DNA from 2 places in the Kitasatospora sp. NPDC058162 genome. Region 2 is predicted to be linked to the other one. Evidence: predicted binding sites of a transcription regulator. Region 2 holds the regulator's gene; the other holds the start of a gene.
The links. Region 2 encodes HrcA, which represses chaperone genes, less so after heat shock. Its sites were predicted from a motif close to TTNGCACTCNGNNNNNCNGAGTGCNAA; they were not measured.
Positions count from the first base shown of each region.

Region 1: a site for HrcA is predicted at 3,264-3,290, ahead of groL (chaperonin GroEL). Genes of this name have one in related genera too.

Region 1 is NZ_JBHVUS010000003.1:494,698-512,586, reverse strand. It holds gene ACFVXG_RS08805 (glucosyl-3-phosphoglycerate synthase) at 1-449, opposite strand, end outside; SAM riboswitch class I at 593-728, shown strand; gene thrC (threonine synthase) at 745-2,052, shown strand; gene ACFVXG_RS08795 (ubiquitin-like small modifier protein 1) at 2,078-2,356, shown strand; gene ACFVXG_RS08790 (cold-shock protein) at 2,910-3,113, shown strand; gene groL (chaperonin GroEL) at 3,447-5,069, shown strand; gene ACFVXG_RS08780 (hypothetical protein) at 5,199-5,555, shown strand; gene ACFVXG_RS08775 (hypothetical protein) at 5,552-6,184, opposite strand; gene ACFVXG_RS08770 (PadR family transcriptional regulator) at 6,249-6,632, shown strand; gene ACFVXG_RS08765 (hypothetical protein) at 6,629-7,588, shown strand; gene ACFVXG_RS08760 (copper homeostasis protein CutC) at 7,689-8,375, shown strand; gene ACFVXG_RS08755 (HelD family protein) at 8,443-10,488, opposite strand; gene ACFVXG_RS08750 (hypothetical protein) at 10,788-10,949, shown strand; gene ACFVXG_RS08745 (DNA repair helicase XPB) at 10,978-12,615, opposite strand; gene ACFVXG_RS08740 (hypothetical protein) at 12,724-13,128, opposite strand; gene ACFVXG_RS08735 (hypothetical protein) at 13,235-13,486, shown strand; gene ACFVXG_RS08730 (helicase-associated domain-containing protein) at 13,511-16,012, opposite strand; gene ACFVXG_RS08725 (hypothetical protein) at 16,212-17,087, shown strand; gene ACFVXG_RS08720 (TetR/AcrR family transcriptional regulator) at 17,134-17,760, opposite strand; gene ACFVXG_RS08715 (hypothetical protein) at 17,871-17,889, shown strand, end outside.
Region 2 is NZ_JBHVUS010000007.1:334,793-346,371, forward strand. It holds gene ACFVXG_RS17180 (PhoH family protein) at 1-57, opposite strand, end outside; gene ACFVXG_RS17185 (ribonuclease Z) at 394-1,317, opposite strand; gene ACFVXG_RS17190 (histidine triad nucleotide-binding protein) at 1,324-1,677, opposite strand; gene ACFVXG_RS17195 (RDD family protein) at 1,734-2,579, opposite strand; gene ACFVXG_RS17200 (S41 family peptidase) at 2,666-5,902, opposite strand; gene ACFVXG_RS17205 (16S rRNA (uracil(1498)-N(3))-methyltransferase) at 5,983-6,732, opposite strand; gene dnaJ (molecular chaperone DnaJ) at 6,814-7,953, opposite strand; gene hrcA (heat-inducible transcriptional repressor HrcA) at 8,030-9,064, opposite strand; gene htpX (zinc metalloprotease HtpX) at 9,332-10,252, shown strand; gene ACFVXG_RS17225 (hypothetical protein) at 10,304-10,888, shown strand; gene ACFVXG_RS17230 (DUF3097 domain-containing protein) at 10,912-11,579, shown strand, end outside.

The DNA of each region.
Region 1 (17,889 bases), on a different contig from region 2:
ACGATGCCGGAGACGAAGGCCGGGTCGAACTCGCGCAGGTCGGCGTCGACGAAGCAGACGATGTCGCCGTGGGTGACCAGCAGGGAGCGCCAGAGCACCTCGCCCTTGCCGGGGACGGCGGGCAGCCGGGGGAGGATCCGGTCGCGGTGTTCCACCCGGGCGCCGGCCTCGGCGGCGACGGCGGCGGTGGCGTCGGTGGAGCCGGAGTCGACCACGACGAGTTCGTCGACGAGCGGGATCCGGTCCATGAGCTCGCGCCGGACGGTGCGGACGATGTCGCCGACGGTGGCCTCCTCGTCGAGGGCGGGGAGGACCACGCTGACCGTCTGGTGGGTGCGCCGCTTGGCGGCGAGGAGGGCGTCGACCGGCCGTTCGGCCGCGCTCCACGAGCGGCGGCGGAGCCAGGACGCCGCCTGCGGGAGAAGTGCGGGGGTCGGTTCGGCGGGCACGGTGACTCTCCTCGGCGGGATCGGTGGAACGGGCCATCTCGCTTGGCGGACGGTCCCTTTCGGGGTGGACGCCTTCGGATACAGTCTTCGTACAGCGGTCGGACCTTTGCACGCCGGGGTCGCCGCTGAACCATAACTTCACATGCTCATCCAGAGGGACTGAGGGAACGGCCCGTTGACGTCCCGGCAACCTTCTCGCGCGGCTGTCGTCGACAGGCCCCGGCGGGACAGGTGCCAATTCCGGCCTGTGGCGCGACCGCGCCGCGGGGAAGATGAGGAGAGAGGCCTCGCCATCATGGCTATCGACACCGCCGCACCCTCCCCCAGCCTTCGGCCGGGGGTACCCCCAACGGTCGACCTCGGCCCCGCCGCCGCCCTGTCCTGTCGGGAGTGCGGAACCCGCTTCCCGCTCGGCCCCAGCTTCGCCTGCCTGGAGTGCTTCGGGCCGCTGGAGATCGCCTACGAGTTCGGCAGCGAGCGCGCCGAGGAGCTGCGCAAGCGGATCGAGTCCGGTCCGGCGTCCATCTGGCGGTACGCGCCGCTGCTGCCGGTGCCGACCGACGTCGCGTCCAAGCCGAACCTCAACCCCGGGTGGACCCCGCTGGTGAAGGCGGACAACCTGGGCCGTGAGCTCGGGTTCACCGCGCAGCTGCACGTCAAGGACGACTCGGGCAACCCGACGCACTCGTTCAAGGACCGGGTGGTGGCCTGCGCGATCGAGGCGGCCCGGGCGTTCGGGTACACCACGTTGTCCTGCTCCTCGACCGGCAACCTGGCCGGTGCGGTGGGTGCGGCGGCGGCCCGGGCCGGGTTCCGCTCCTGCGTGTTCATCCCGCACGACCTGGAGCAGGGCAAGGTCGTGATGGCCGGGGTGTACGGCGGCGAGCTGGTCGGCATCGAGGGCAACTACGACGACGTGAACCGGTTCTGCTCGGAGCTGATCGGGGACCCGGCCGGCGAGGGCTGGGGCTTCGTCAACGTCAACCTGCGGCCGTACTACGGCGAGGGCTCCAAGACGCTGGCGTACGAGATCTGCGAGCAGCTCGGCTGGCGGCTGCCGGAGCAGATCGTCATTCCGATCGCCTCGGGCTCGCAGCTGACGAAGATCGACAAGGGGCTGCAGGAGCTGATCAAGCTGGGTCTGGTGGAGGACCGGCCGTACCGGATCTTCGGCGCCCAGGCGGAGGGCTGCTCGCCGGTGTCGGCGGCGTTCAAGGCCGGCCGTGACGTGATCAAGCCGGTCAAGCCGGACACCATCGCCAAGTCGCTGGCGATCGGCAACCCGGCGGACGGCCCGTACGTGCTGGACATCGCCCGCCGGACGGGCGGCGCGGTGGAGGACGTGACGGACGCGGAGGTCGTGGCGGCGATCCGGCTGCTGGCCCGGACCGAGGGGATCTTCGCGGAGACCGCGGGCGGGGTGACCGTCGGCGTGCTGAAGAAGCTGGTCGAGACCGGTCAGCTGGACCCGTCCAAGGAGACCGTCGCGATCAACACCGGGGACGGCCTCAAGACGCTGGACGCCGTCTCCGAGGCGGGCATGACCGCCGTCATCCGCCCGACGCTGGACTCCTTCCACGCCGCCGGCCTCGCGTCCGCCTGAACCACCCACCCCCGCTAGGAGAGCCATGAGCGCCAACGTCCGCATCCCCACCATCCTGCGCACCTACACCGGCGGCGCGGCCGAGGTGACCGCCGAGGGGGCCACCCTGGCCGAGGTGATCGCCGACCTGGAGCAGAACCACGCCGGCATCGCGGCCCGCATCCTGGACGACACCGGCAAGCTGCGCCGCTTCGTCAACGTGTACGTGAACGACGACGACGTGCGGTTCGCCGAGGGCCTGGAGACCGAGATCAAGGACGGCGCCGGCGTTTCGATCATTCCGGCGGTGGCCGGCGGCTGCTGAACCGTCCGGTCCGCTTCCCGGCCGCCCGCACGTACGGAGACTGGAATTCCGTACGTGCGGGCGGCCGCTTGCATTTCGGCGGGAATATTTCCCGGTCAAGTCGGAGTAGAGTGTGGCTCTGCTGGGAACAGGGTTCCCCTTCCGGCGCACGGGGTGCTTCACCGGAGGTCGTCCGGCTGCTGGGACCGGTTGCGGGCCGGGGCCGTGAAACATGTCAGGCAGATGTCAGAATTCCTGCGGGCATTTGGGTAATTCGTCCGCTATGCCCCGCGCGGAATGCCGAGTTTCTTCCGGTTTGTTCGCTCTTGTCTCTTGACGGGCCTATGGAATTCCCGGCGGTTGACCCTGTTGCAGAGGGCGTCGGTCCGGATACATTCAGCGGCGGTCGACGTAATCAACCGCTCACGGAAGCCGTCCGGCGCCCCCGTTGCGGCGGATTGCGGCGTGCACGGCTGCGCTCAGGGGGGGTTCCCCGGGCCGGCCTTCAAAACCAGACCCGGGCCCGCGACCTGCGGGACCGTGAAGGGCCAGCACAGCACTAGGGGAGTTCGGAATGGCTCAGGGCACCGTCAAGTGGTTCAACGCGGAGAAGGGCTACGGCTTCATCGCGGTCGACGGTGGTGCGGACGTCTTCGTCCACTACAGCGCGATCCAGATGGACGGCTACCGCACCCTCGAGGAGGGCCAGCGGGTCGAGTTCGAGATCTCCCAGGGACAGAAGGGCCCGCAGGCGGACATGGTCCGCGCGGCGGTCTGACCCCTTCCGAACCCAGGAGCTCGGCGCGGCCCACGGCTGGTGACCACTCGCTTCTCGACGGGCCCGTACGACACGCGTCGTACGGGCCCGTCGGCGTTCCCGGGGCGGGCCGGGCGGGGGCGGACGGCGGCTCGCGGGTTGGCTATTGGGCTTGCACTCGACCACCCGGAGTGCTAATCATTGGCGTTAGCACTCACAGTGTGAGAGTGACAGCGGACCGGGTCGGTGAGGCCCCCGGGAGCGGCAGGGGAATGGACCTCCGCACACCAGGGCCGTCCGTCGCGGGCACCCCTTGGTCCGAGCAGTCGACCGTGTCCCGGAGGACCACTTCTGATGGCCAAGATCATCGCCTTTGATGAGGAAGCTCGCCGCGGCCTTGAGCGTGGCATGAACCAGCTCGCCGACGCAGTGAAGGTCACGCTCGGCCCCAAGGGCCGCAACGTCGTGCTGGAGAAGAAGTGGGGCGCCCCCACGATCACCAACGACGGTGTCTCCATCGCCAAGGAGATCGAGCTCGAGGACCCGTACGAGAAGATCGGTGCGGAGCTCGTCAAGGAGGTCGCCAAGAAGACGGACGACGTCGCGGGTGACGGCACCACCACCGCCACCGTGCTCGCCCAGGCCCTGGTTCGCGAGGGTCTGCGCAACGTCGCCGCCGGCGCCAACCCGATGGCCCTGAAGCGCGGCATCGAGAAGGCCGTCGCCGCCGTCTCGGACCAGCTGCTGGCCCAGGCCAAGGACGTGGAGACCAAGGAGCAGATCGCCTCCACCGCCTCCATCTCCGCCGCTGACACCCAGATCGGCGAGCTCATCGCCGAGGCCATGGACAAGGTCGGCAAGGAAGGCGTCATCACCGTCGAGGAGAGCAACACCTTCGGTCTGGAGCTCGAGCTCACCGAGGGCATGCGCTTCGACAAGGGCTACATCTCCGCCTACTTCGCCACCGACCTGGAGCGCATGGAGGCGACGTTCGAGGACCCGTACATCCTCATCGCCAACTCCAAGATCGGCTCGGTCAAGGACCTGCTCCCGCTGCTGGAGAAGGTCATGCAGAGCGGCAAGCCGCTCGTCATCATCGCCGAGGACGTCGAGGGCGAGGCCCTGTCGACCCTGGTCGTGAACAAGATCCGCGGCACCTTCAAGTCCGTCGCCGTCAAGGCCCCGGGCTTCGGCGACCGCCGCAAGGCCATGCTCGGCGACATCGCCATCCTCACCGGTGGCACCGTGATCTCCGAGGAGGTCGGCCTCAAGCTGGAGAACGCCGGCATCGACCTGCTGGGCACCGCCCGCAAGGTGGTCATCACCAAGGACGAGACCACCATCGTCGACGGTGGCGGCGACAGCGACCAGGTCGCCGGTCGCGTGAACCAGATCCGTGCCGAGATCGAGAACAGCGACTCGGACTACGACCGCGAGAAGCTCCAGGAGCGCCTCGCCAAGCTGGCCGGCGGCGTGGCCGTCATCAAGGCCGGCGCGGCCACCGAGGTGGAGCTCAAGGAGCGCAAGCACCGCATCGAGGACGCCGTCCGCAACGCCAAGGCCGCCGTCGAGGAGGGCATCGTCGCCGGTGGTGGCGTCGCGCTGCTGCAGGCCGGTGTCGCCTTCGACAAGCTGGAGCTGGAGGGCGACGAGGCCACCGGTGCCAACATCGTCCGCGTGGCGCTGGAGGCCCCGATCAAGCAGATCGCGACCAACGCCGGCCTCGAGGGCGGCGTCGTGGTGGAGAAGGTGCGCAACCTGCAGGCCGGTTGGGGCCTGAACGCCGCCACCAACACCTACGTCGACCTGATCGCCGAGGGCATCATCGACCCGGCCAAGGTCACCCGCTCCGCGCTGCAGAACGCCGCCTCCATCGCGGCGCTGTTCCTCACCACCGAGGCCGTCATCGCCGACAAGCCGGAGAAGGCCGCCGCGGCCGCCGGCGGCGGCATGCCGGGCGGTGACATGGACTTCTGATCCTGATCGGACTCCGATCGGATCGGCTGATCCTCGTCCGCGTGGGCGGTTCCCTTCGGGGGGCCGCCCACGCGGCGTTTCGGCGTCGGGCCGTTTTGAACCCGTGGGCGGGCCGCGGAGAATGGACGGATGGCTTCCGACGACATCGAGACCGCCCTGCACAACGCCCGGGCCCTGATCCTGGCCGACCTCACCGCGCGGGACGTGGCGGACGCCGCCGTCGTCTCGCTGGTGGAGCAGGCCGTCACCCACCGCCGGTGGTGGCTGGAGCAGTGGCCGGACGGCACCGACTACGTGCTCGGGCTGGTCGCCCAGGACGTCCAGGACGCGCTGCTGGAGGCGTACGGGCGGTGGCCGCTGTGCGGTGCCTGCGCGGCCGACGGGGACCCGCACGCGCTCGGCGTGGAGCCCGAGTTGGGGCCGGAGCCGCACTGGGTGTGCGGCAAGCAGGGGGCCGTGGTGGCGTCGGTGGGGGAGCTGGGCTAGTCCTCCAGTGTTTGGAGTTCGGTGGTGAGGTTGGTGCGGGCGGCCGCGGCGAGGCGGCCGTGGGCGGCGGGGGTGCGGTAGAGGGCCGGGAGTGCCAGGAGGTGGCGCAGGACGGCGGCCCGGCCGGTGCGGAAGTCCGGCTCGGGGACGAAGGCGTACTCCTCCCGGACGGCGGCCGCGTACGCCGCGTAGGCCTCGGGGGCGCCGCCGAGGACGGCGAGGTCGGCGTCGCAGAGCACCCCGCCGTCGCGGTCGCCGGGGGCCGGGTCGTGGGCGACGGTGAGCAGGACCAGGCGTTCCACCTCGGCGACCCGACCGGCGGGCAGGCCGATGGCGGTCAGCGCGCGGACGGCGAGGGCGGCGCTGCGCTCCTCGTTCTCGGTGCGGTCGGGGCGGTACACGGCGTCGTGGAACCAGGCGGCGAGCCGGACGGTGTCGGGGTCGGCGGCGTGCCCGGCGAGCTCGTCGACGTGGCGCAGGACCGCGCGCAGGTGCTCGGTGGTGTGGTAGCGGCGGTCCGGCGCCGACCAGCGGCGCAGCAGCTCCCGGCCGTACGGTTCGGGGTCGTCGGTGGCGCCACAGCGGTGCAGCAGGGCGGTCCAGGCGGTGAGCAGGTCCTCGGTCGGCATGGGGCACATTGTGGCGGGTCGTCCCGGTGGACGGGATGTGCCGTTCAACGATATATGTAGGTGTATGACAGAACGCTCCATGCAGGAGCCGACGCTGCTTCTGCTCACCGCGCTGGCGGACGCCCCGAGGCACGGCTACGCGCTCATCCAGGAGATCGCCGCGATCTCGGACGGCCGGGTCAAGATGCGCACCGGCACGCTCTACGGCGCGCTCGACCGGCTGCTGACCCAGGGCCTGATCGAGGTGGCCGCCGAGGAGGTCGTGGACGGCCGGGCCCGGCGCAGCTACGCGCTGACCGACGACGGCCGGGCCGCCCTGGCCGCCGAGGCCGGGCGCCTGCGGGCGGTCGCCACCGAGGCCGAGCGCCGGCTGACGAAGATCCGGTCGATGCTGCCGGGGAAGACCGGGTCCCAGGGGCGGCCCGCCGCGGGGGGAGGACTCTCATGACCATGCCGGTGATCGGTCCGACGTCCTCGGGGCTGCTGCGGGCAGCGCTGCAGCTCTACCCGGCGCGGTACCGCCGCGAGCGCGGCGAGGAACTGGCCGAGGTGTTCGCCGACACGACGGCCGCGGGCAGCCGCGCCGCGGTCGCCCGGGAGGTGCTCGGCCTGGCGGCGTACGGGCTGCGGGTGCGGCTCGGGCTGACCGGCGGGTCGGCGGTCGGACGGCTGCTCGCGCTGGTGGCGCCGATGATCGCCGGTGCGGTGGTCGGGGCCACCATGGTGCCCTGGGTGGCCACCCTGGAGCGGACCACCAGGTGGCTCGCCTGGGACGACTCGTTCGGGAACCACGTCCGGGCCTTCGCCCCGCCGGCGGCCGCGCTGCTGCTCGGGGTGGCGGCCCTGCTGGGGCGGTGGACGGCCGTCCGGGTCACCGCGCTGCTCCTGGGCGCCGTCGGGCTGTACGACCTGGGCCTGGCCGTCTGGCGGCCGGAGTCCTTCGACGTCTGGTGGGTCGGCTACATCGGGATGGCCACGCTGCCGTTCGTGGCGGCCGCGCTGCTGCTGGTCGCCGCGCCGACCGACCTGCTGCCCCGGCCGAACCTGCGGACCGCCGGGCTGGTGCTGGTCTCGGCGGTCGTCGGCGGGCTGCTCCAGGCGGTCCAGAACTGGGACGACACGACCTTCTCGCTGGACCTCCAGTGGTTCGTGGTGCTGCTGATCGCCCCGATGCTGCTGACCCTCGCCGGCTTGCGCGGGCGGATGGGGCCGGCGGCGGTCGGGCTGGCGATGCTGGTGCTGACCGGGCCCGGCAGCGTCTTCAACATCTGGCGGGAGTCCCGCGGGATCTCGCACCTGCTGCCGGTGGCGGTGCCGGTGCTGGCCGTGCTGGTCCTGGTGGCGCTGGCGGAGCGGCGGTTCGGTCGGCAGGAGTCCTTCGGGATGGTGCCGGGACGGCTGTGACCGGCTCCACCCCAGGCCTGCCGCATCGCCGCCCCCCGGCGTGACCGGAACGGGGGTGCGGGTCTCGCCGGGGGCGGGCGGATGTGGCAGGCTGTCTGATATGTCTAGACCAATTTTCGAAGTCATCGCGCTGACGCCCCAGGACGCCCAGGCTGCCGAGTCCGGCGGCGCCGACCGGCTCGAACTGGTCACCGACATGGCCGCCGACGGACTCACCCCCTCCGTCGAGGACTTCGCCCGGATCAGGGCCGCCGTCGGCATCCCGCTGCGCGTCATGCTCCGGATCCGGGACGGCTTCGCCCCCGGCGACCTGGACGAGCTGTGCGCCCGCGCCGTCGCGCTGCGGGCCGAGGGTGCCGAGGAGTTCGTGCTCGGCTTCCTCGACGCCGGGGGCGCCGTCGACCTGGCCGCCACCACGGCCGTCGCCGAGGCGATCGCCGGCTGCCGCTGGACCTTCCACCGGGCGATCGACCACAGCACCGACCGGGCCGCCCTGCGCGCCGCCGTCGGCGCGCTGCCCGGGCTGGACACCTTCCTCACCTCAGGTTCGCCCGCCGGGGTGGACGCCGGCCGCGAGGTGCTGGCCGCCGAACTGGCCCGCAGCGGCGAGCCCGGCTACACCCAGCGGATCCTGATCGGCGGCGGCCTGCGGGCCGAGCACCTCAAGGAGCTGCGGGCCGAGGGCTTCGACGCCTTCCACGTCGGCGGCGCGGTGCGGGCCGACGGCTGGCGGACGCCGGTCGACGCGGCCAGGGTCGCCGAGTGGCGGGCGCTGATCGACGCGTGAGTGAGACGCATGAGTGACCAGGAAGGGGCCGGTGACGCCACCGGCCCCTTCCGCGTCAGCTTCCGCGTCAGCCGAGCTGCTCGGGCAGCGGCTCGCGGTGCAGCACGGTGAGGCCGGAGACGGCGCGGGTGAGCGCCACGTACAGGCGGCGCAGGCCGGTCCGCTCGTCCGGCTCGCCGGCGACCACCGCGGCCGGCTCGTCCAGCACCACGTAGTCGTACTCCAGACCCTTGGCCAGCGAGGCCGGGACGAGGGTCAGCCGGGACTCGGTGCTGGTCTCGGTGCCGGGGGAGAGGTGCGCCAGCCCGGCTGCGGTGAGCAGCTCGGCGAGCCGGGGGATCCGGGCGTCGGCGGCGATCAGGCCGGTCGAGCCCTCGTGCTCCAGCGCCTCCCGGCAGGCCGCCAGGACGGCCTCCTCCCAGTCGTCGACCGGGCGGATCTCCAGCGCGCCGGGGGTGTCGCGGACGGAGGTCGCCGGAGCCAGGCCGGGGGCGATCGAGGGCAGCAGCCGGGAGGCGTAGGCGATGACCTCCTCGGGCACCCGGAAGCCCTTGGTCAGTTCCTCCACGTGCGCCTCCGGCTTGCCCAGGTGGAGCAGGGCGTCCGGCCAACTCGCCGTCGCCCAGGGGGTGGTGCCCTGGGCGAGGTCGCCGAGGACGGTCGCCGAGCCGGTGGTGCAGCGGCGGCCCACCGCGCGGTACTGCATCGGGGAGAGGTCCTGGGCCTCGTCCAGCACCACGTGCCCGAGCGAGGGGGTGCGCTGCACCAGGTCCGTCGCCTCGTCCACCAGGACGGCGTCGGCATGGGTCCAGCGGGCGGTCTTCACCGAGCGGCCGGGCTTGGGCCACAGCACCTCCCGCTGCTCCTCGGCGGTCAGCACGCCCTCGGCGCACTCGGCCAGGAACTCCGGGTCGGAGAGCAGCCGCAGCACCAGCTTGGCCGGGTCGACGGCCGGCCAGCACTCCTTGACCACGGCCTTGACCGCGGTGTTGCGGGCCACCGCGTCCTGCACCCGGTCGTCCGGGGCCTCGCCGCCCTGCTCCATCTTGAGCAGCACGGCGTGCGCGATGCGCTGCGGCAGGGCGTCCCGGGCGGCGTCGTAGCGGACCTCGCGGCCCTTCAACTCCTCGATGATCTCGACCAGTTCGTAGGCCGGGACGCGCCAGCGGCGGGAGCCGCGGACCACCACGCAGGGCTCGGTGGGCAGCGTGATGCCCGCCCGCACCGCCCGGCGCAGCACCTCGGCCATCCGGGCGTCGCCCTTGAGCCGGGCCGCCTCCGGGTCGTCCTCGCCCCGCACCTCGACGTGGGCGACCAGCTGCTGGACGGTGGCCTGGGCGACCTCCAGCTCGCCGAGGGCCGGGAGGACCTGCTCGATGTAGGACAGGAAGGCGTTGTTCGGCCCGATCACCAGCGTGCCGGTGCGGGCCAGCCGCTCGCGGTGGGCGTACAGCAGGTAGGCGACGCGGTGCAGGCCGACCGCGGTCTTCCCGGTGCCGGGCGCCCCCTGGACGCAGATGGTGCCGGTGAGGTCGGAGCGGACGATCTCGTCCTGCTCGGGCTGGATGGTGGCGACGATGTCGCGCATCGGGCCGACGCGGGGCTTCTCGATCTCGGCGGCGAGCAGGGCGGAGGAGGTCTCCTGCTCCGCCGGGTCGGTGAGGTGCTCGTCCTCGTAGGCGGTGAGCTCGCCGCCGGTGTAGCCGAAGCGGCGGCGGCGCTCGACGTCCATCGGCTCGACCCGGCTGGCCCGGTAGAACGGCTGGGAGACCGGCGCGCGCCAGTCGATCACCATCGGGTCGCCGTCGGCGTCGTGGACGTGGCGGCGGCCGATGTAGAAGTTCTCCCCGCCGCCGCCCTCGCTGAGCTCCTCGCTGACCGCGTGGAGGTAGTCGAGGCGGCCGAAGAACAGCGGGGTGTCGGAGAGGTCGGCCAGGGCGGCGATCCTGGCCTCGATCTGGTTCTGGAGGATGACGGCGGACACCCAGGTGCCGGTCACGTCGCGCAGGTCGAGGGACTGGACGTCCTCGCGCATCGCCCGCAGCGCGGACCGGGACGAGGCCAGGTGGTCGCGTTCGCGCTGGAGCGGGTCGGTGGTGGGGGTGGCGGGCACAGCGAACCTTCCCGGCTGCCCCGGTGGCGGGCGCAGCGGATCGATGGAGCTCACGGTGGGGTACAGCCGACCGGTTGCCGTGCGGTCGGCACCTCCCCCGGCTGCCGGCGGAACACGCCAGGTACCACGGTTCGGGAGGGGGCAGACGGACGATCTTAGACCTGTCGGTCTCGGGGTTCCAGCCCCGCAGGTCTCAGGGGGTGCCGGGGGTGCCGTACACCCGGAGGACGACGTCCGTCCTGGTGGATACGGCCTTCGGAGTGATGCCGTGGGCCGGCCGGGTGCCTACCGTTGAAGACATGAGCACCGAGAACCGCACCCCCCGTACGGGCCCGGCCGGCGCGACCGCCGTCCAGGGCCGCCACCGCAACCCGCTGAGCACCGCCGTCCGCAACGTCGGGATCGCGTTGGACACCGCCGCACGCGTGATCTTCCTCGGGCGCGACGGTGTCCGTTACTAGTCGTTCCTGCGGCTGAGCGTGCCCGTGGCTACAGCACGTCGTCCGCGTCGATGATCCGGTACGCGTAGCCCTGCTCGGCCAGGAAGCGCTGCCGGTGGGCGGCGAAGTCCTGGTCCACCGTGTCCCGGGCGACCACCGAGTAGAAGTGCGCCGAGTGCCCGTCCGCCTTCGGGCGCAGGACGCGGCCGAGGCGCTGGGCCTCCTCCTGGCGGGAGCCGAAGGTCCCGGAGACCTGGATGGCCACCGTGGCCTCGGGCAGGTCGATGGAGAAGTTCGCGACCTTGGAGACGACCAGGACGCCGATCTCCTTGGTGCGGAAGGCCTCGAAGAGCTTCTCGCGCTGGGCGTTGCTGGTCTCGCCCTTGATCACGGGCGCGTCCAGGACCTCCCCGAGCTCGTCCAGCTGGTCGATGTACTGGCCGATGATCAGCGTCTGGTCCTTCTCGTGCTTCTTGACCAGGGCCTCCACCACCCGCCGCTTGGTCGCGGTGGTCGCGCAGTAGCGGTAGCGCTCCTCCGGCTCGGCGGTCGCGTAGGTGAGCCGCTCCGAGTCGGTCAGGGTGACCCGCACCTCGCAGCAGTCGGCGGGCGCGATGTAGCCCTGGGCCTCGATCTCCTTCCACGGGGCGTCGAAGCGCTTCGGGCCGATCAGGCTGAACACGTCGCCCTCGCGGCCGTCCTCGCGCACCAGGGTGGCGGTCAGGCCGAGCCGGCGGCGGGCCTGGAGGTCGGCGGTGAACTTGAACACCGGCGCGGGCAGCAGGTGCACCTCGTCGTACACCACCAGGCCCCAGTTGCGGGCGTCGAACAGCTCCAGGTGCGCGTACACGCCCTTCCGCTTGGTCGTCATCACCTGGTAGGTGGCGATGGTGACCGGGCGGATCTCCTTCCTGGTGCCGCTGTACTCGCCGATCTCGTCCTCGGTCAGCGAGGTGCGCTTGACCAGCTCGTGCTTCCACTGGCGGGCCGAGACGGTGTTGGTGACCAGGATCAGCGTGGTCGACTTGGCGTGCGCCATGGCGGCGGCGCCGACCAGCGTCTTGCCGGCGCCGCACGGCAGCACCACCACGCCGGAGCCGCCGTGCCAGAAGCCCTCGACGGCCTGCGCCTGGTACGGGCGCAGCTGCCAGCCGTCCTCGTCCAGGTCGATCGGGTGCGCCTCGCCGTCCACGTACCCGGCGAAGTCCTCGGCGGGCCAGCCGAGTTTGAGCAGCACCTGCTTGATCTGCCCGCGCTCGGAGGGGTGCACCACCACGGTGTCGGGGTCGATCCGGGCGCCGACCAGCGGGACGATCTTCTTGGAACGCAGCACCTCCTCCAGCACCGGGCGGTCGGTGGTGGTCAGCACCAGGCCGTGGGTGGGGTGCTTGGACAGCTGGAGCCGGCCGTAGCGGCCCATGGTGTCCGCCACGTCGACCAGCAGGGCGTGCGGCACCGGGTAGCGGGAGTACTTCACCAGGGCGTCGACGACCTGCTCGGCGTCGTGCCCGGCCGCCCGGGCGTTCCACAGCCCGAGCGGGGTCACCCGGTACGTGTGCACGTGCTCGGGCGCCCGCTCCAACTCGGCGAACGGGGCGATGGCGCGACGGCAGTCGGCGGCCCCGGGGTGGTCGATCTCCAGGAGGAGAGTCTTGTCGCTCTGGACGATGAGTGGTCCGTCGTTCACGCGGGGGAGCCCTCCACTGGCTGACAGGCTGGATTGACCGGCTGGGATCGCCAGACCGGACGGAAGCAGACCCTCCAGTGTCGCTCATTCCGCGCGGAATGTGTCGGGCTACTTCCACTCGTAGAACCTGCCGGTGGACTTGCCGGCGGCGTCGGTCTCGTACTCGAAGAGGCCCACGACGCCGTTGAGGCGTTCCAGGTCGGGGGAGACGGTGGAGAAGAAGAGCGCGCCGCGGAAGCTGGTGCCGCCGTCGGCGGTGAAGTGGCCGACGCCGCTGCCGTGCCAGGTGACGCCCTGGCCGTCGGCGGTCATGTCGACGCCCTGGCCCTCGCCGTAGAGGGAGCCGTCGGAGCGCACTTCGGACTCGTAGGTGCCGAGGGTGTTGACGGTGATGCCGTAGTAGCTGCCGGTGCCGCGGAAGGACACTTCGACGATCGGGTGTCCGTCGGCGCCGCCGATGACGCGTCGGCCGCTGTCCTCGCCCTGGAATTCGCCGATCAGTTCGCCGAGCATGGTGGCCTCCTTGTCGGGAACCCCCCTGTTCCCGGAGTACGCCGGGTGCGTCCGCCCGTCAACTGCTCCGAGTGACCACGGTGCGTACTCGCTCGTTGAGCCGGTCATGAAGAGCTCCAAGCGTGTTCTCACCGCCCTCGCCCTGATGGGCACCGCCTTCGCCGCCACCGCCTCCTCGGCCGGTTCCGCCCATGCCCTCGCGGGCATCGGGGAGGGGCCCGGCGGTCTGCTGGCCGCTCCCGGATTCCTGATCGCCGACCAGGTCGGCGGCGGCTCGCTGCCGGTCGGGCAGGGGCAGATCGGCAGCCTGGCGGACCAGGCCGTCAAGCAGAAGATGAAGGAGTCGCAGGGGCACTGACGCGCCGTCAGTCCGGGGAGCCGGTTACTCGTCCAGCTCCGCGACGCCGGTGATCCGGTGGAGGGCGAAGGTGCGCAGTTCGTCGGCGTGGTGGTCGAAGGCGGTGACGAAGCCGCCTTCGACCTTCACCGGGTCGATGATCCGCTGGCTGGCGATGCCCTCGGCGTTGAGGTAGCCGATCCACATCCGCTCGCCGAGCAGGACGGCGGTCTGGAGCGCGGCGAGGGTCTCGGCGGCGGCGGTGCGGGGCAGTTGGCGCGGGTCGGGGGTCGGCTCGCGGCGGGAGGCGGTGGCGGCGCGGTCGCCGGCCCGGATGGCCTTGATGGCGGCGGCGAGCAGGGTGTCGTCGGGGGCGGGCGGGCCGTCGGGGACGGGCGTGGGGGCGCTGCGGGGCGGGGTGCGGTGGCTGTCCGGCCGGGTGATCAGGACGTCGCCCTCGGCGGATTCGGCGGCCGGGGCGTAGCCCATGGTGCGCAGGGCGGCGAGCAGGACGTCCGGGGCGGCCTGGGAGGCGAGGACGGTGGGGGCGAGCAGGCGCAGCCGCAGGTCGGCGGCGCGGCGGTCGGCGAGCACCTCGCCCAGCAGCGCCGGGTCGTCGCAGCGCAGGTAGGAGGAGGCGGCGCCGACCCGCAGGATGCCGTGCCGGCGGGCGACGTCGTCGATCAGGTAGGCGAGCGGCTGGGGGACGGGCGTGCGGCTGTGCTGGGCCAGGAAGGTCTGCAGGTCGGCGGCGGTGCGGCCGGCGTCCAGGGCGCGGCGCACGGACGTCGGGGTGAAGCGGTAGACGGTGGCGCCGCCCTTGGACTCGATGTCGGCGCACAGGGCGAGCGCCTGGGCGAGCGGGGTGAGCAGCGGGCCGGGGGCGATCGCGGTGAGGTCCGGCTGGAGGATCACGTGGTCCAGCGGCTGCGGCAGCAGCGGGGCGAGCACCTCGGCCGGGTCGGACTCGGCGGTGAGCAGGGCCCGGGCGGGGGCGGCGAGGGCGCCGCGGCCGGTGATGCCGAGCAGTTCGGCCTCGGCGAGGGTCCAGGTGGTGAGGTCGTCGCGCAGCTCGTGGCCGTCCGGGCCGCTCGGGCCGCCGCGCAGCGGGCGCTGCCAGCGCAGGGTGGGCAGCAGTTCCGCGGCGGTGGCGGGGGTGCCGGGCGGGAGTTCGGCGAGCAGTGCGAGGGCGGCGCGGCGCACGGACGGGGCGAGGGTGCGGTCGAGTTCGGGGCCGAGGGCGGCGCGCGGCTTGCCCTTGCCGTCCTGGGTGCCGGTGAGGGCGGGGACGCGGGTGGCGGCGAGCCAGGCGGCGGCCAGGACGGACCAGCGCTCGGCGGTGTCCAGCTGCAGCCAGCCGTCGTACCCGGGGGTCGGCGCCCAGCATTCGTCGGCTTCGCCGTCGGGGGCCAACAGGCCTGCTGTGTAGGCGAGTTCGAGCCAGAAGGCGGCCTGCTGCTCGGTGGTCTCCAGGGTCTGGGCGGCGCGCTTGAGGTCCCGTACGCCGAGGCCGCCGGCCCGCAGGGTGGGCGGCGGGGTGAGGCCCCAGGTGTCGAGGAGTTCCTCGACGGTCTTGACGGCGGTGTGCGCCTGGCCGGCCGCGGCGCTGTCCACGGCCTGTGGATCGCGCGGGGGCGCGGCGGGCGCGGGCTCGGGCTGGAGCGGTTCGACGGTGCGGTGGGTGCGGCCGCCGCGCAGGTGCAGGGCCAGCTCGCGGGGCAGCACCACACTGCCCGGGCTGGTGGGCAGCAGCAGGCCGCGGGCCAGCAGCCATTCGACCGGGCTCTGGGCGTCCTCGGCGGTGACCGGGCGGGTGGCGTCCGGGACGGTGCCGGTGGGCGGGCCCCAGACCAGCCGCTCCAGCAGCCGCAGCGCGGCCTCGGGGGCGGTGTCGAGCAGGGCGGCGCAGCGGGTGCGGTCGGTGAGCAGGGCGGTCAGGGCGGCGACCGCGGTGACCGGGTCCGGGGTGGCGGGCTGCCCGGCCGAGGCGAGCAGCTGCTGCAGCCGGGCCGGGGACATGCCGGTGGTGGCGTCGGCGAGGGTCGGGCCGAGGCCGGTGCGGCCCGGGTTGGCGGCGGTCGGGGCGAGCGCCTCGCGGACGGCGAGCACCAGCCGCAGGCCGTTGTCGGGGCCCCAGAGCAGGGCCCGGTCGCGCAGCACGGCGACGGCGCGGGGGAGGGCGGCGGTGACAGCGGCGCGGTCGGCCGGGGTGAGCGGGGTGGCGCCGGGGTGCGGCTTGACCTTGGCCGGGCCGGTCAGCAGGGTGCGGACGGTGGTCAGGCCGGTGCCGTCCGGGGTGGTCGCCAGGGCCTCGGCGACCTGGAGGGTGAACCGGTCGAGCCGCTCCAGGGCGCGCAGCGCGGAGGCGCGGGAGGACAGTCGGGCGGAGAGCTGGGTGAGGTCGCCGGGGACGGGGTTCAGCAGGTCGGGGCGGGACCGGAGCAGGGCGGCGAGCGCGTCGTCGGGGCGGGCGCGCAGCTCCTCGGCGAGGGTGCGGGGGCCGGCGGGCGTCCTGCTCTGGCGTTGAGGGCCCTGCTGTGTGGTCATTCGACCTAGGTTAGTCGGGCGCGCGGACGGTGGGGGCGCGCGTGGGGCGGGCCGGGGCAGGTCGGGGCGGCGGGTGGCCGAGGGTGCGGCGGGACTCGCGCGGGCGGGGCGCGGTGGGTAGCGTCACGGCCGAGGGCGGTCGGGTGGTCGCCGTACCCTCAGCATCAGCAGGCGGCGCGGGCGAGGCGGGGTGTCGGTGATGACGGACGGCGAGTGGTGGCGCAAGAGCGGGCCGTGGAGCGAGCGGGCGGGGGCGCCGGGTTCGGCCGTCCCGTCGACGCCGGCCATGCCGTCGACGCCGCCCGCCCCGGCTGCTCCGGCCGCCGCGCCCGAGGGGTCGCCGGCTGAGGACAGCGTGTACGGCTCCTCGGTCGCCTCCGGGTACACCGGGACGGGCGGCATCCCGAACGTGTCGCTGGACCTGCCGGGCGTCGCCTCGCCCGGGAGCGGCTCGGAGGCCATCCCGCCGCCGACGGTGCAGAGTTCGAGCCCGTGGACGATGACGATGCTCGACTTCTCGGACACGCCGCAGCCCGCGCCCAAGCCGATCCCCGAGCAGCGGGCGGAGGAGGCGGCCCAGCAGCCGCCGGTGGGGCCGGTCGGCGGGAAGGCGTCGCGCCCGTCGAGGCGGGAGCGGAAGGCGAGGACCAAGGCCGGCGCCAAGGCCAAGGCCGGCGCCGGGCCGGCCGCCGCCGCTGCGGGCAAGGGCGCCCGCAAGCCGTCCCCGCTGATCCTGCTGTCCTGCGGGCTGCTGGTCGGCGGTGCGGTGTCCGGGTTCTTCCCGGCCATGCTGGCGGGTTGGGGGCTCGGCTACCTGTCCCGTCAACTCTCCGATCTGACGCGCAAGTTCGTGATCCTGGGGATTCCGCTGGCGACGATGAGCGCGACCGCGCTGTTCGCGATGCGAAGTGCCAAGCAGACGACGGGCGGTGGCGGCGCCGGGGTGCAGACCGGTTCCCCGCTGGGCCAGTTCAGCTGGTCGATGGCCCCGGGGGTGCTGCGCACCGCGGCGGTGCTGACGGCGGTGGTGCTGCTGCTGTTGAGCATGCGCCGCCGTCCGCCGCAGCAGGGCTGAGCGCGGGGGCCGCCACCGCGCCCCGGGGACGGCCCTGCGTGCAGGTTCAGGAGAGCGCCGTGAAGCCCGTGCAGAGCAGGCGCACGCTCCGGGTGTACTTCTCGTCCTGGCTCAGCCGCGGGATCAGGTCGCCCATGATCAGCGGGAAGTTCTCGCGGAGTTCGGCGTAGAGCTCGGCGGTGACGGCGGGCGGGGCTGCGGGCTGGTTCTGCTCCTGGAGCACGAAGCCGGTGATGTGGCTGAGCAGGGTGTCGGCGGCGATGCCGCAGTGCTCGGCGGGCAGGCCCGCGTCGAGGAGGGTGCGCAGTAGGCGTTCCATCAGGGAGAGGCCGCCGGTGCTGAGCACGCCGGGGCTCTCGGCGAGGAGTTGGGCGCCGCCGGGGTGCTGCTTGATCTCGTGGCGCAGGGTGGCGGCCTGGGCCTCGACGCGGTCCTGCCAGGTGGCGTCGGGCGGGAGGGCGGCCAGGGCGGCGGTGCCCGCGTCGTAGGCGCGGCGGCTGATCCGGTCGGCCATCAGGGCGAGCAGTTCGTCCTTGCCGCGTACGTGGTAGTAGAGGCTGCCGGCGTGGGCGTTGAGGCGGTCGGCGACCTGGCGCATGGACAGGTTCTGGTAGCCGACCTCGGCGAAGACGGCCATGCCCGCGTCGACGATGCGCTCCTTGGTGAGCTTCATGGGGTCCACCGTACAACTTTTTCCAACGCTGTTCGAAAACTGTGCTAGCTTTGCCCCATCAGGTTTCGAACGGTGTTGGAAAACGCCGGAGGCAGGGGGAGGGGCCAGTCATGGAGGCGATCGTCTTCA
Region 2 (11,579 bases):
GAAGCCCTGCTCGATCACGCGCAGCAGCGAGTCCGCCGTGCCGAGCAGGGTGACCATCGGATGCTTCTCGGGGATGACGATCCGGGCGCTCACCCGGCCGTCGTCGGTCGGTTCGGGGCGCGACTGTCCGTCGGTACGGGTCTGCGATGTGTCACTCATGGGTCGGCGCTGGGGCCTGCCTCATCCCATCCGTGGTCTCGTGGGCCGCTCGGTCTCTCCGGGGCACCAGGGTACGCCGCGAGCGTGATCGCTGCGGCGGGCGGCGGGGCCGCACCCGACGATGCTGCGGCAGATCGCAGGACGGCGCGAGCCCTTTTCCCGGGGCCTCTTCCGCAGCCGTTTTCCGCAGCCCGTTTCCCGGTGCCCTCCGTTCCTCCGCGCGCTCCCCGGCGTTCACGGGTGGCGGCGGGCGGGGACGGGCACCCGGGCGAGGTCCTCGGCGAGCACCAGCTCCCCGTCGAAGTGCTTGCGGGCGTCGGCCAGGTGCTGGCCGAGGTCCGGGTAGCGCTGGGAGAAGTGGGTCAGCACCAGGGTGCGCGCCCCGGCCTCGGCGGCGACCTTCGCGGCCTGGCCGGCGGTGAGGTGGCCGTGGTCCTCGGCGAGGTGGGCGTCGGCGTCGGTGAAGGTCGCCTCCACCACCAACAGGTCGGTGCCCTCGGCGAGTTGGTACACGCCCTCGCAGAGCCGGGTGTCCATCACGAAGGCGAAGCGCTGGCCCCGCCGCGGCTCGCTGACCTCGTCCAGGGTGACGACCCGGCCGTCCACCTCGACCGCGCCCTCGTGCTGGAGCCGGCCCACGGCCGGGCCGCGCACCCCCGCCGCGGCGAGCCGCTCGGGCACCAGCCGGCGGCCGTCCGGCTCGGACAGCCGGTAGCCGAAGGACTCCACCGGGTGGTCCAGCCGGACGGCGTCCAGCGCGAAGCGGGCGCCGGGCGCGGGCAGCGGGCCGGGCTCGTCGATCGGCCGGGGCCGCAGCACGGCGGTCTCGTGGTAGGCGGTGGCGTGCCGCAGCCGCTCGAAGTAGACCTCGCCGGAGGCCGGGAAGTAGACGTCCACCGGGTGCGGGACCCGGTCAAGGTTGATCCGCTGGATCACCCCGGCGAGGCCCAGGCAGTGGTCGCCGTGGAAGTGGGTCACCGCGATCCGGGTGATCTGGGTGGCCGAGACCCCGGCGTGCAGCATCTGCCGCTGGGTGCCCTCGCCGGGGTCGAACAGCAGGCCCTCGCCGTCCCAGCGGAGCAGGTAGCCGTTGTGGTTGCGGTGCCGGGTGGGCACCTGGCTGGCGGTGCCGAGGACGACGAGTTCGCGCTGGGACACCTGGGATCAGACCATGCTCTCGTTCATGCGCGTCCCGCCGAGCACGTGCACGTGGGCGTGGAAGACGGTCTGCCCGGCGCCCGCACCGGTGTTGAAGATCAGCCGGTAGTCCTCGAGGCCCTCGTCCTTCGCCACCGCGCCCGCCTCGGCGAGCAGTTCACCGGCGATCTCCGGCGCGGCGGCGGCCAGGGCGGCCGCGTTCGGGTAGTGGACGTGCGGGATGACCAGGACGTGCACGGGGGCCTTGGGCGCGATGTCGCGGAAGGCCAGGACGCGCTCGGTCTTGCGCACCACGGTCGCCGGGATCTCGCCCGCCACGATCTTGCAGAACACACAGTCGGACTGCGGCTCGCCGGCCATCGGATTCTCCTCGGTTCGGTCGTCGATCACGGTTGCACGGGCCGTACGGGCGCAGCCTAGCCGAGCCGCCCGACCGCCTGCTGGTACTCCTGGAGGTGCTTCCAGCGCACCGAGCGCATGCCGACGACGTCCCCCTCGGACAGCTCGAAGTCATCGGAGATGATCACCACCGCGAGGAAGACGAAGCCCAGCAGCCAGCGCCGGGTGAGCCGCCAGGTGTTCGGGCGCATCACCCGCTTGCGGCGCACCACCCGCATCGCCAGGATCCCCTTGCCCACGCTGAAGCCGGTCAGCCGGGCGAACACCACCTGGTTGAGGAACGAGGCGAGCAGGCCGACGCCCAGGAACGCCAGCCAGAACGGCACCACCGGGCCACTGGCGTGGTGCTGGACGGCGTGACCGGCCGCGGCCGCGACGGGCTTGGTGCGGCCGGCGGCGACGTCGGAGGCGGCAGCCGCGGCGAAACCGAGGCCGAGGGAGAGGGCGAGGTCCAGCACAATCGCCAGGAAGCGCCGGAACCCGGACGCCTCCGGGGGGCACGGCGGCAGCGCGGGCTGCGCCGCCTGCGGGTACTGCCCCTGCCCCTGCGGCTGCGGCTGGGGCTGGGGCTGCGCGGCGGGCTGCCCGTGCGACGGGTACGGGTTCGGGCCGTACGGGCCGGGCTGGCCGTAGCCCTGCGGCGGCTGGGCGTAGGGCGGTTGCTGTTGCCCGTACGGCGGCTGCTGCTGGCCGTACGGGGGCTGTTGCTGTTGCCCGTACGGGGGCTGTTGCTGTTGCCCGTACGGGGGCTGTTGCTGTTGCCCGTACTGCTGCGGCGGCTGCTGGGCGTACGGCCCCTGGCCGTACGGCTGCGGCCCGGGGCCGTTCTGCGGGTACTGCGGCGGCGGATAGCCCTGCGCCATGGTGTGCTCCCCCGTGAGCTGTCGATCAGATCAAGATCGCGATCAAGAACAGCCCCGCATCCTACCCAGGCCCCGGGGCGGCACGGCTACGCCCAGGGCAGCGGCGGCCTGGTGCGGGCCGGGGTGGCGGCCAGGGTGTCGAGGGCGATCCGCACGCCCTCGGCCAGCTGCGGGTCCTCGCCGGCCGCCCAGTGGTGCGGGGCGAACGGCACCTCGACGTCCGGGTCGACGCCGTGGTTCTCCAGGCCCCAGCCGTAGTTCTCCAGCCACATCGCGTACTTGGGCTGGGTGACCAGGGTCCCGTCGACCAGCTGGTACCGGCTGTCGATGCCGATCACCCCGCCCCAGGTGCGGGTGCCGACCACCGGGCCGATGCCGAGCGCCTGGATGGCGGCGTTGACGATGTCGCCGTCCGAGCCGGACAGCTCGTTGGCGATCGCGACCACCGGCCCGCGCGGGGCGTCCATCGGGTAGGGCACCCCGTGGTCGGTGTCCCGGATCGCGTACCAGCCGATGATCCGCCGGGCCAGCTTCTCTATCACCAGCTGCGAGAGGTGCCCGCCGCGGTTCTCCCGGACGTCCACGATCAGGCCCTCCTTGGCCATCTCGGTGGACAGGTCGCGGTGCAGCTGCGCCCAGCCGGCCACCTGCATGTCGGGGATGTGCAGGTAGCCGAGCCGGCCGCCGGACAGCTCCCGCACCTCGGCCCGCCGGCCGGCCACCCAGTCGTGGTAGCGCAGCGCCTCCTCGTCGGCGAGCGGGACGACCACGGGGTGGCGCCGGTCGCTGCCGTCCTTGCCCGCCACGGTCAGCTCGACCGGCTGCCCGGCGGTGCCGGCCAGCAGCGGGGCCGGGCCGGTGACCGGGTCGACCGGGCGGCCGTTGACGGCGAGCACGGCGTCGCCCGGGCGGATCGCGGCGCCGGGCGCGGCCAGCGGCGAGCGGGCCCGGGGGTCGGAGGACTCGCCGGGCAGGATCCGGCCGATCCGCCACCGCTCGCCGTCCTTGACCAGGTCGGCGCCGAGCAGGCCCTGGCGCCGGGCGGGCTCGGTGTAGCGGCCGTACGGGATGACGTAGGCGTGCGAGGTGCCGAGCTCGCCGTGCACCTCCCAGAGCAGGTCGACCAGTTCGTCGTGCGAGCCGACCCGCTCGACCAGCGGCCGGTAGCGGTCCAGGATCCCGGCCCAGTCGAGGCCGCCGAGGTCGGGGCGCCAGAAGTTGTCGCGCATCAGGCGGCCGTTCTCGGCGTACATCTGCCGCCACTCGGCGGCCGGGTCGACGGTCACCCGCAGCCGGGCGAGGTCGACGGCGGTCTCGTCGTCCTCGCCGCCGGCCTTGTGGTCGGCCGGGACGATCCGCAGCTCGCCGCCGTCCAGCACGGTCACCCGGGTGCCGTCCCCGCTGACCGCGAACCCGTCGACGCCGTGCACCAGTTGCTCGGCGCGGCGCTTGCGGAGGTCGAAGCGCTCCAGCACCGGGCGGGGCCGCTCGTCGTCCAACGAGGCCGCCTCGTCGCCGAGTTCGCCGAGCAGCGGCACCCTGGTCCAGAGCACCCCGTCCTTGGCGGCGCGCAGCGCGTGGAACCGGCCGCCCTCGACCGGGAAGGGCAGGATCCGGTCGGCGATGCCGTCCAGGTCGACCCGGACGGCCGGCACGGCCCCGCCCGCGGCCTCCCCGCCCTCCGGCTTGCGGGACTCGGGCTCGTCCTCCGCCCCGCCCGGGGCCCGCCCGGCCCGCTGCGGACCGAACGGGGACGGCGTCTCGGCCGCGAGCGTGACCAGGTAGGGGCGGCAGCCGTTCGGGAAGGACAGCTCGAGGGCGTGGGCGTCGTAGACCGGGTCGAAGTCGCGCACCGACAGGAAGGCCAGGTAACGGCCGTCCGCGGTGAAGGCGGGCGAGGTGTCGAGGAAGCGCTCCGGGGTGACCTCGCCGACGGCACCGGTGGCCAGGTCGGCCAGCACGATCTGGCGCAGCGAGTACGGGCCCATCCGGTGCACCGGGCGGGACCAGGCCAGCCAGGCGGAGTCCGGGCTGAACGCCAGCCCGCTGACCTCGCCGTCGCTGCTGCGGTCCAGTTCGCGCACGGCGCCGTCGGCCAGCCCGACCACCAGCACCCGGCCGTCGTGCACGCCGAGCGCGGCCCGCTCGCCGTCCGGGGAGACCACCAGCGAGTTGACCCGGCCCAGCTGCCCGGCGGCCAGCCGGCGCCGCTCGGGGTCGTGCACGGCGGGGGCGTACTCCAGGGCGTCCTCGCCCTCGGCGTCGGTCACCCAGAGCACCCCCTGGGCGCCGTCCCGGCCCGGCACCACCCGGGCCAGCCGGGCGCGCACGCCCGGGGTCTCGTCCAGCACCCGGGCCGGGCCCTCGCGGTGGGTCAGCCAGTGCACGCCGCCGCGCACCACCACGGCGCCGGCCCGGCCGGTGCGGTCCGGGGCGACGGACTCCAGCCAGTGCGCGGCGTGCACCGGGCGGGGGCGGCGGCCGGCCCGCGAGCCGGCCGTCCGGACGTCCAGGCGGCGCGGCGCGGCGGTCTCCAGGTCGTCCAGCAGCCACAGGTCGCCGGCCCGGTGGAAGACCACCCGGGTGCCGTCGGTGGCGGCGCCGCGGGCGTAGAAGCCGTCCGGGTCGGTGCTGTGGCGGCGCAGGTCGGAGCCGTCCGGGCGGCTGGACCACAGCTCGCCGACGCCCTCGTGGTCGGACAGGAAGGCGATCCGGCCGCCCACCCAGAGCGGGGAGTCGAGGTTGCCGTCCAACTCCTCGTGGACGCGGGCGAACCGGTCCCGTCCGATCCACAACTTGCCCGCCCGGCCGCCCCGGTAGCGCTTCCACCAGGCCGGCTCGCGGTTGTTGACGGTCACCAGCAGCGCCCGGTCCCCGTCCGGCTCGAAGGCGAGCCCGCCGACCGGCCCGTACGGCAGCCGCGCCGGCTCGCCGCCGTCCAGCGGCACCGCGTGCGCCCAGCTGCGGCGCCCGCCGGCCTCGCCCACGCCGGTGGTGGCGATCGGGCGCCCGTCGGCGGTCCAACCCTGCACCCTGGTCTGGTCGTCGCCCCAGTACGTCAGCCGCCGGGACGGACCGCCGTCCACCGGCACCACGTGCACCTCCGGGGCGCCGTCCCGGGTGGAGGTGAAGGCGATGTGCCGCCCGTCCGGGGAGAACCGGGGGTGGCGCACCGGAAGGTGATCGGCCGTCAGCCGCCAGGCCCGGCCGCCGTCCAGCGGGGCGAGCCACAGGTCGTCCTCGGTGACGAAGGCGACCAGGTCACCGTGCAGGTGGGGGTGGCGCAGATAGGCGCCCGCGGAGGTGCTCAGGGAGTCCGTCACGCCGCCAGCGTAGGCAGCTGCGGGTACGATCCGCTCCGTTTTCCGCAGACTCCGGGCGGGCGCACGGGGTCCCGGAGGCGCTACGACCAGCGGCCGGTGCGCCCCAGCAGCAGTGCCCCCGCCGCCACCCCGGCGGTCGAGGTGCGCAGCACCGACGGGCCCAGCCGGTAAGGCTTCGCGCCCGCTTCGGCGAAGGCGGCCAGCTCCTCCGGGGAGACCCCGCCCTCCGGGCCGACCACCAGCACGATGTCCCCGCCGGCGGGGAGCGCGGCCTGCGCCAGCGGCTCGGCGCCCTCCTCGTGCAGCACGGCGGCGAGCGCGGCCCCCGCCAGCAGCGGTGCCAGCTGCCGGGTGGTCGCCAGCTCGCGCACCTCGGGGAAGCGCAGCCTGCGGGACTGCTTGCCCGCCTCCCGGGCGGTGGCCCGCCACTTGGCGAGCGCCTTGGCCCCGCGCTCGCCCTTCCACTGGGTGATGCACCGGGAGGCGGCCCAGGGGACCACCACGTCCACGCCGACCTCGGTCATGGTCTCCACGGCCAGCTCGCCGCGGTCGCCCTTGGGCAGCGCCTGGACGACCACGATCCGCGGCGCGGGCTCGGGCTCGCGCCGCACGGCGTCCACCGTGACCTCGATCGCCTCCTTGCCGAGCACCGCGGCGACCGTGCCGTCCACGCCGAGCCCCAGCCCGTCCGCCAGGGTGACCGCCTCGCCGGCCGCCAGCCGCTTCACCGCCGCCGCGTGCCGCCCCTCCGGCCCGTCGAGCCGCAGCACGGCCCCGGGCGCGGCGGTGGCGATCCGCTCGGTCTCGACGACGAAGACGGGCGCGGTCATGGCGGGGAACCTCCGGAGGAGTGGGACTCGGGGAAACGCGAAGGGGGTGCCGGGGAGGACCCGGCACCCCCTCCTTGACGGCTACCGGCCGTTGAAGGCGTCCTTCAGGCGCGAGAACAGGCCCTGCTGGCCCGGCGCGAACTGGCCGGACGGCCGCTCCTCGCCGCGCAGGACGGCGAGCCGGCGCAGCAGCTCCTCCTGCTCGGCGTCGAGCTTGGTCGGCGTCTGCACCTCGACGTGCACTATCAGGTCGCCCCGGCCGCCCCCGCGCAGGTGGGTGATGCCCCGGCCGTGCAGCGGGATCGACTGGCCGGACTGGGTGCCGGGCCGGATGTCGACCTCCTCCAGCCCGTCCAGGGTCTGCAACGGCACCTGGGTGCCGAGCGAGGCGGCCGTCATCGGGATGGTGACGGTGCAGTGCAGGTCGTCGCCGCGCCGCTGGAAGACGGTGTGGGTGGTCTCGGCGATCTCGACGTACAGGTCGCCGGCCGGGCCGCCGCCGGGGCCGACCTCGCCCTCGCCGGCCAGCTGGATCCGGGTGCCGTTGTCCACACCGGCCGGGATCTTGACGGTCAGGGTGCGGCGGGCCCGCACCCGGCCGTCGCCGGCGCACTCGGGGCACGGGGTCGGCACGACGGTGCCGAAGCCCTGGCACTGCGGGCACGGGCGGGAGGTCATGACCTGGCCCAGGAACGAGCGGGTGACCTGGGACACCTCGCCCTTGCCGCGACACATGTCGCAGGTCTGCGCGGAGGTGCCGGGGGCCGCGCCCTCGCCGCTGCAGGTGGTGCAGGTGACGGCGGTGTCGACCTGGAGTTCCTTGGTGGTGCCGAAGGCGGCCTCCTCCAGGGTGATCTCCAGCCGGATCATGGCGTCCTGGCCGCGGCGGGTGCGCGAGCGCGGGCCGCGCTGGCCGGCCGCGGCGCCGAAGAAGGCGTCCATGATGTCGGAGAAGCCGAAGCCCGCCGCGCCGGCGCCGAAGCCGCCCGCGCCACCGCCGCCGGGCGACAGCGGGTCCCCGCCGAGGTCGTAGACCTGGCGCTTCTGCGGGTCGGAGAGCACCTCGTAGGCGGCGTTGATCTCCTTGAACCGCTCCTGCGTCTTCGGGTCCGGGTTGACGTCCGGGTGCAGTTCGCGTGCCAGGCGCCGGAACGCCTTCTTGATCTCGTCCTGCCCCGCATCCCGTCGGACGCCGAGTACCGCGTAGTAGTCCGTGGCCACCAAATGCTCCGCTTGTTCCGCCTGTAGTAGTGCGACTGGACACCGCCGCCGGGTTTTTCCGACGGCGGTCTGCTTGCTACGACTCGGCCAGGATCTGACCCACGTACCGTGCCACCGCTCGCACCGCCCCCATTGTGCCCGGGTAGTCCATCCGGGTCGGACCGATCACACCCAGTTTGGCCACGCTCTCGTCGCCCGAACCGTAGCCGACCGAGACGACCGAGGTGGAATTCAGCCCTTCGTACGCGTTCTCCCGCCCGATCCGGACCGTCATCGCGGCGTCCGTGGTCTCACCCAGGAGGCGGAGCAGGACGACCTGCTCCTCCAGGGCCTCCAGCACCGGCTGGATGGTGAGCGGGAAGTCGTGCCCGAAGCGGGTCAGGTTGGCCGTGCCGGCCAGCATGATCCGCTCCTCGTTCTGCTCGGCGAGCGCCTCGAACAGCGTCGCCAGGACCGTACTGACGGTCGGCCGGTCGGCCTGCTCGAAGGCCCCCGGGAGTTCCTCCAGCAGCCCGGGGACGTCCGGGAGCCGCTGGCCGGCCGCCCGCGCGTTGATCCGCGAGCGCAGGTCCGCCAGGACCGTCTCGCCGACCGTGCCCGGGCAGTCGACCATCCGCTGCTCGACCCGGCCGGTGTTGGTGATCAGCACCAGCATCACCTTGGCCGGGGCCAGCGCCACCAGCTCGATGTGCCGGACGGTGGAGCGGGTCAGCGAGGGGTACTGCACCACGGCGACCTGGCGGGTCAGCTGGGCGAGCAGCCGCACCGTGCGGGTGACCACGTCGTCCAGGTCGACGGCGCCGTCCAGGAAGTGCCGGATCGCCCGGCGCTCCGGGGAGCTCATCGGCTTGATCTCGGCGAGCTTGTCGACGAACAGCCGGTAGCCCTTGTCGGTGGGGATCCGCCCGGCGCTGGTGTGCGGCTGGTGGATGTACCCCTCCTCCTCCAGCGCCGCCATGTCGTTGCGCACCGTCGCCGGGGACACCCCGAGGTTGTGCCGCTCCACCAGGGCCTTGGAGCCGACCGGCTCCTCGGTGCCCACGTAGTCCTGGACGATCGCGCGCAGCACGGCGAGCTTGCGGTCGTCCAGCTGGCGGACCTCTCCGGCCATGGGGCACGCACCTCCGTCTTCGCACGTTGTCCGTCTGTGATGCTGCGAGCCACTCCGGAAAGGGCCCCGACCCTGGCACTCTGCACACACGAGTGCCAAAACCGTACCTGCCAGTGTACGGCCCGGGTCCTACCGCAGGAACGGCCCGGCCGGGGTGATCCTGCCCGCAGTTCCGGACGGCCGCCACGACACTCCCCGTGCGCGGGTGGTGCCCCGGGGCCGTCCGGGTGGCAGCATCGAAAGCGACGGCGAACGGAGGAGCAAGCAATGTCGAGCTCGGGCCAGCACACCCGTTTCGCGCCCGACCGCGGCCTGACCGGCCGCATGATCGGGACGATGTTCGTGATCGGGCTGCTGTACGTCGGTTTCACGGGCCTGCTGATCGCGCTGCTGCGCGGGGCCTGGCCGCTGATCGTGCTGATCTCCGGCGGGCTGTTCGTGGCCCAGTTCTGGTTCAGCGACAAGATCACCGAGCGGGCCATGGGCGCCCACCAGGTGACCGAGGAGCAGTACCCCCAGCTGCACGGCACCATCGACCGGCTCTGCGCGCTGGCCGACATGCCCAAGCCCCGCGTGGCGGTCGCCGACAACGACATGCCCAACGCCTTCGCCACCGGCCGCAACCCGCAGAACGCCGTGGTGTGCGTCACCACCGGCCTGCTGCGCCGGCTCGAACCGGAGGAACTGGAGGGCGTCCTGGCGCACGAGCTGTCGCACGTCGCCCACCGGGACGTCGCGGTGATGACCATCGCCGGCTTCCTCGGCGTGCTCGCCGGGGCCATGACCCGGATCGCCATGTACGGCGGGTTCATGGGCGGCAACCGCAACAACAACGACCAGAACGCGGCCCTCGCGGCGCTGATCATCCCGCTGGTGTCGATCGTCGTCTACGCGATCAGCTTCCTGCTCACCCGGCTGCTGTCCCGCTACCGCGAGCTGGCCGCCGACCGGGCCGCCGCCCAGCTCACCGGCCGGCCCAGCGCCCTCGCCTCGGCGCTCACCAAGGTCACCGGGCAGATCGCGGCCATCCCCACCGAGGACCTGCGCAAGTCCCAGCCCTACAACGCCTTCTACTTCGCCCCCGCGCTGAGCGCCAAGGAGACCGCCTCCCAGCTGCTCTCCACCCACCCGAGCCTGGAGAAGCGGCTGGCCCAGCTGGCGAAGATCTCCGAGCAGCTCGGCCGCTGACCCCCCCTACCGACCTGCCGACCCGCCACTGACCCGCCCGAGAGGACCGCCGTGGGATTCCTGGACGCCCTGTTCGGCCGCACCAAGCCCGTCAAGCCCGACCTCGACCAGCTGTTCGGCGTGCCGTCCGCCGCGCTCACCCTGGAGGCCGCGGCCGGGTTCCTCCCCACCGGGCTCGGCTCGGTCTGCTTCGCGGCCGTCGAGGGCGCGGCCTTCGTCCAGGTCGAACAGCAGGTCCGGGCCCTGCTGGACGCCGACACCGAACGCGGCGGCGTCCCGGTGGAGGCCTCCAAGGACGGCTACGGCTACTCCTGGCTGCTCACCCGGCACACCCCCGAGGAACTCCCGGAACTGGTCAACGACCTGCACGCGGTCAACAGCGAGCTGGAGGCCAACGGCTTCGGCCCGCAGCTGCTCTGCTCCCTGGTCGGCTTCCGCAACGCGCAGGGCCAGTCGCTGGCCCTGGTCTACCTCTACAAGCGCGGCACCTTCTACCCCTTCGCCCCGATGCCCGGCGGCGGCGAACGGCGCAACAGCCCGCTGGAGCTCCAGGTCAACGCGACGCTGGGGAACGACCTACGGCTGGAGAAGGACCTCAGCCGCTGGTTCCCGGTCTGGGGGGCGCCGGGCCTCTGACGCCCCGTCCGTAAAATCGCCCCATGCGCAGCCACCAGTACGGACCCGACCTCACCCCGCCGTGGAAGAAGCAGCGGCCGGCACCCGAGGTGCCGGCCGAGCGGGACCTGGTAGTCGAGGAGGCCGCCACCGGCTACTGCGGGGCGGTGGTGCGGTGCGAGAAGACCGCGGAGGGGTTCACCGTCACCCTGGAGGACCGTTTCGGCAAGCAGCGGGTCTTCCCGCTGGTGCCGGGCGGCTTCCTGCTGGAGGGCAAGGCCGTCACCCTGGTGCGCCCGACCGCCCCCGCCGCGCCCCGCACCCCCGCCCGCACCGCCTCCGGCTCCCTCGCCGTCCCCGGCGCCCGCGCCCGGGTCGCCCGCGAGTCCCGCATCTACGTCGAGGGCCGGCACGACGCCGAGCTGGTCGAGCGGGTCTGGGGCGACGACCTGCGCATCGAGGGCGTCGTCGTCGAGTACCTCCAGGGCATCGACGACCTCCCCGCGATCGTCGCCGACTTCGCCCCCGGCCCCGGCCGCCGCCTCGGCGTCCTGGTCGACCACCTGCTCCCGGGGACGAAGGAACACCGCATCGCCGCCCAGGTCACCGGCTCATCGGTCCTGGTCGTCGGCCACCCCTACATCGACATCTGGCAGGCCGTGAAGCCCTCCTCCGTCGGCATCCCCGCCTGGCCCGCCGTCCCCCGGGGCGA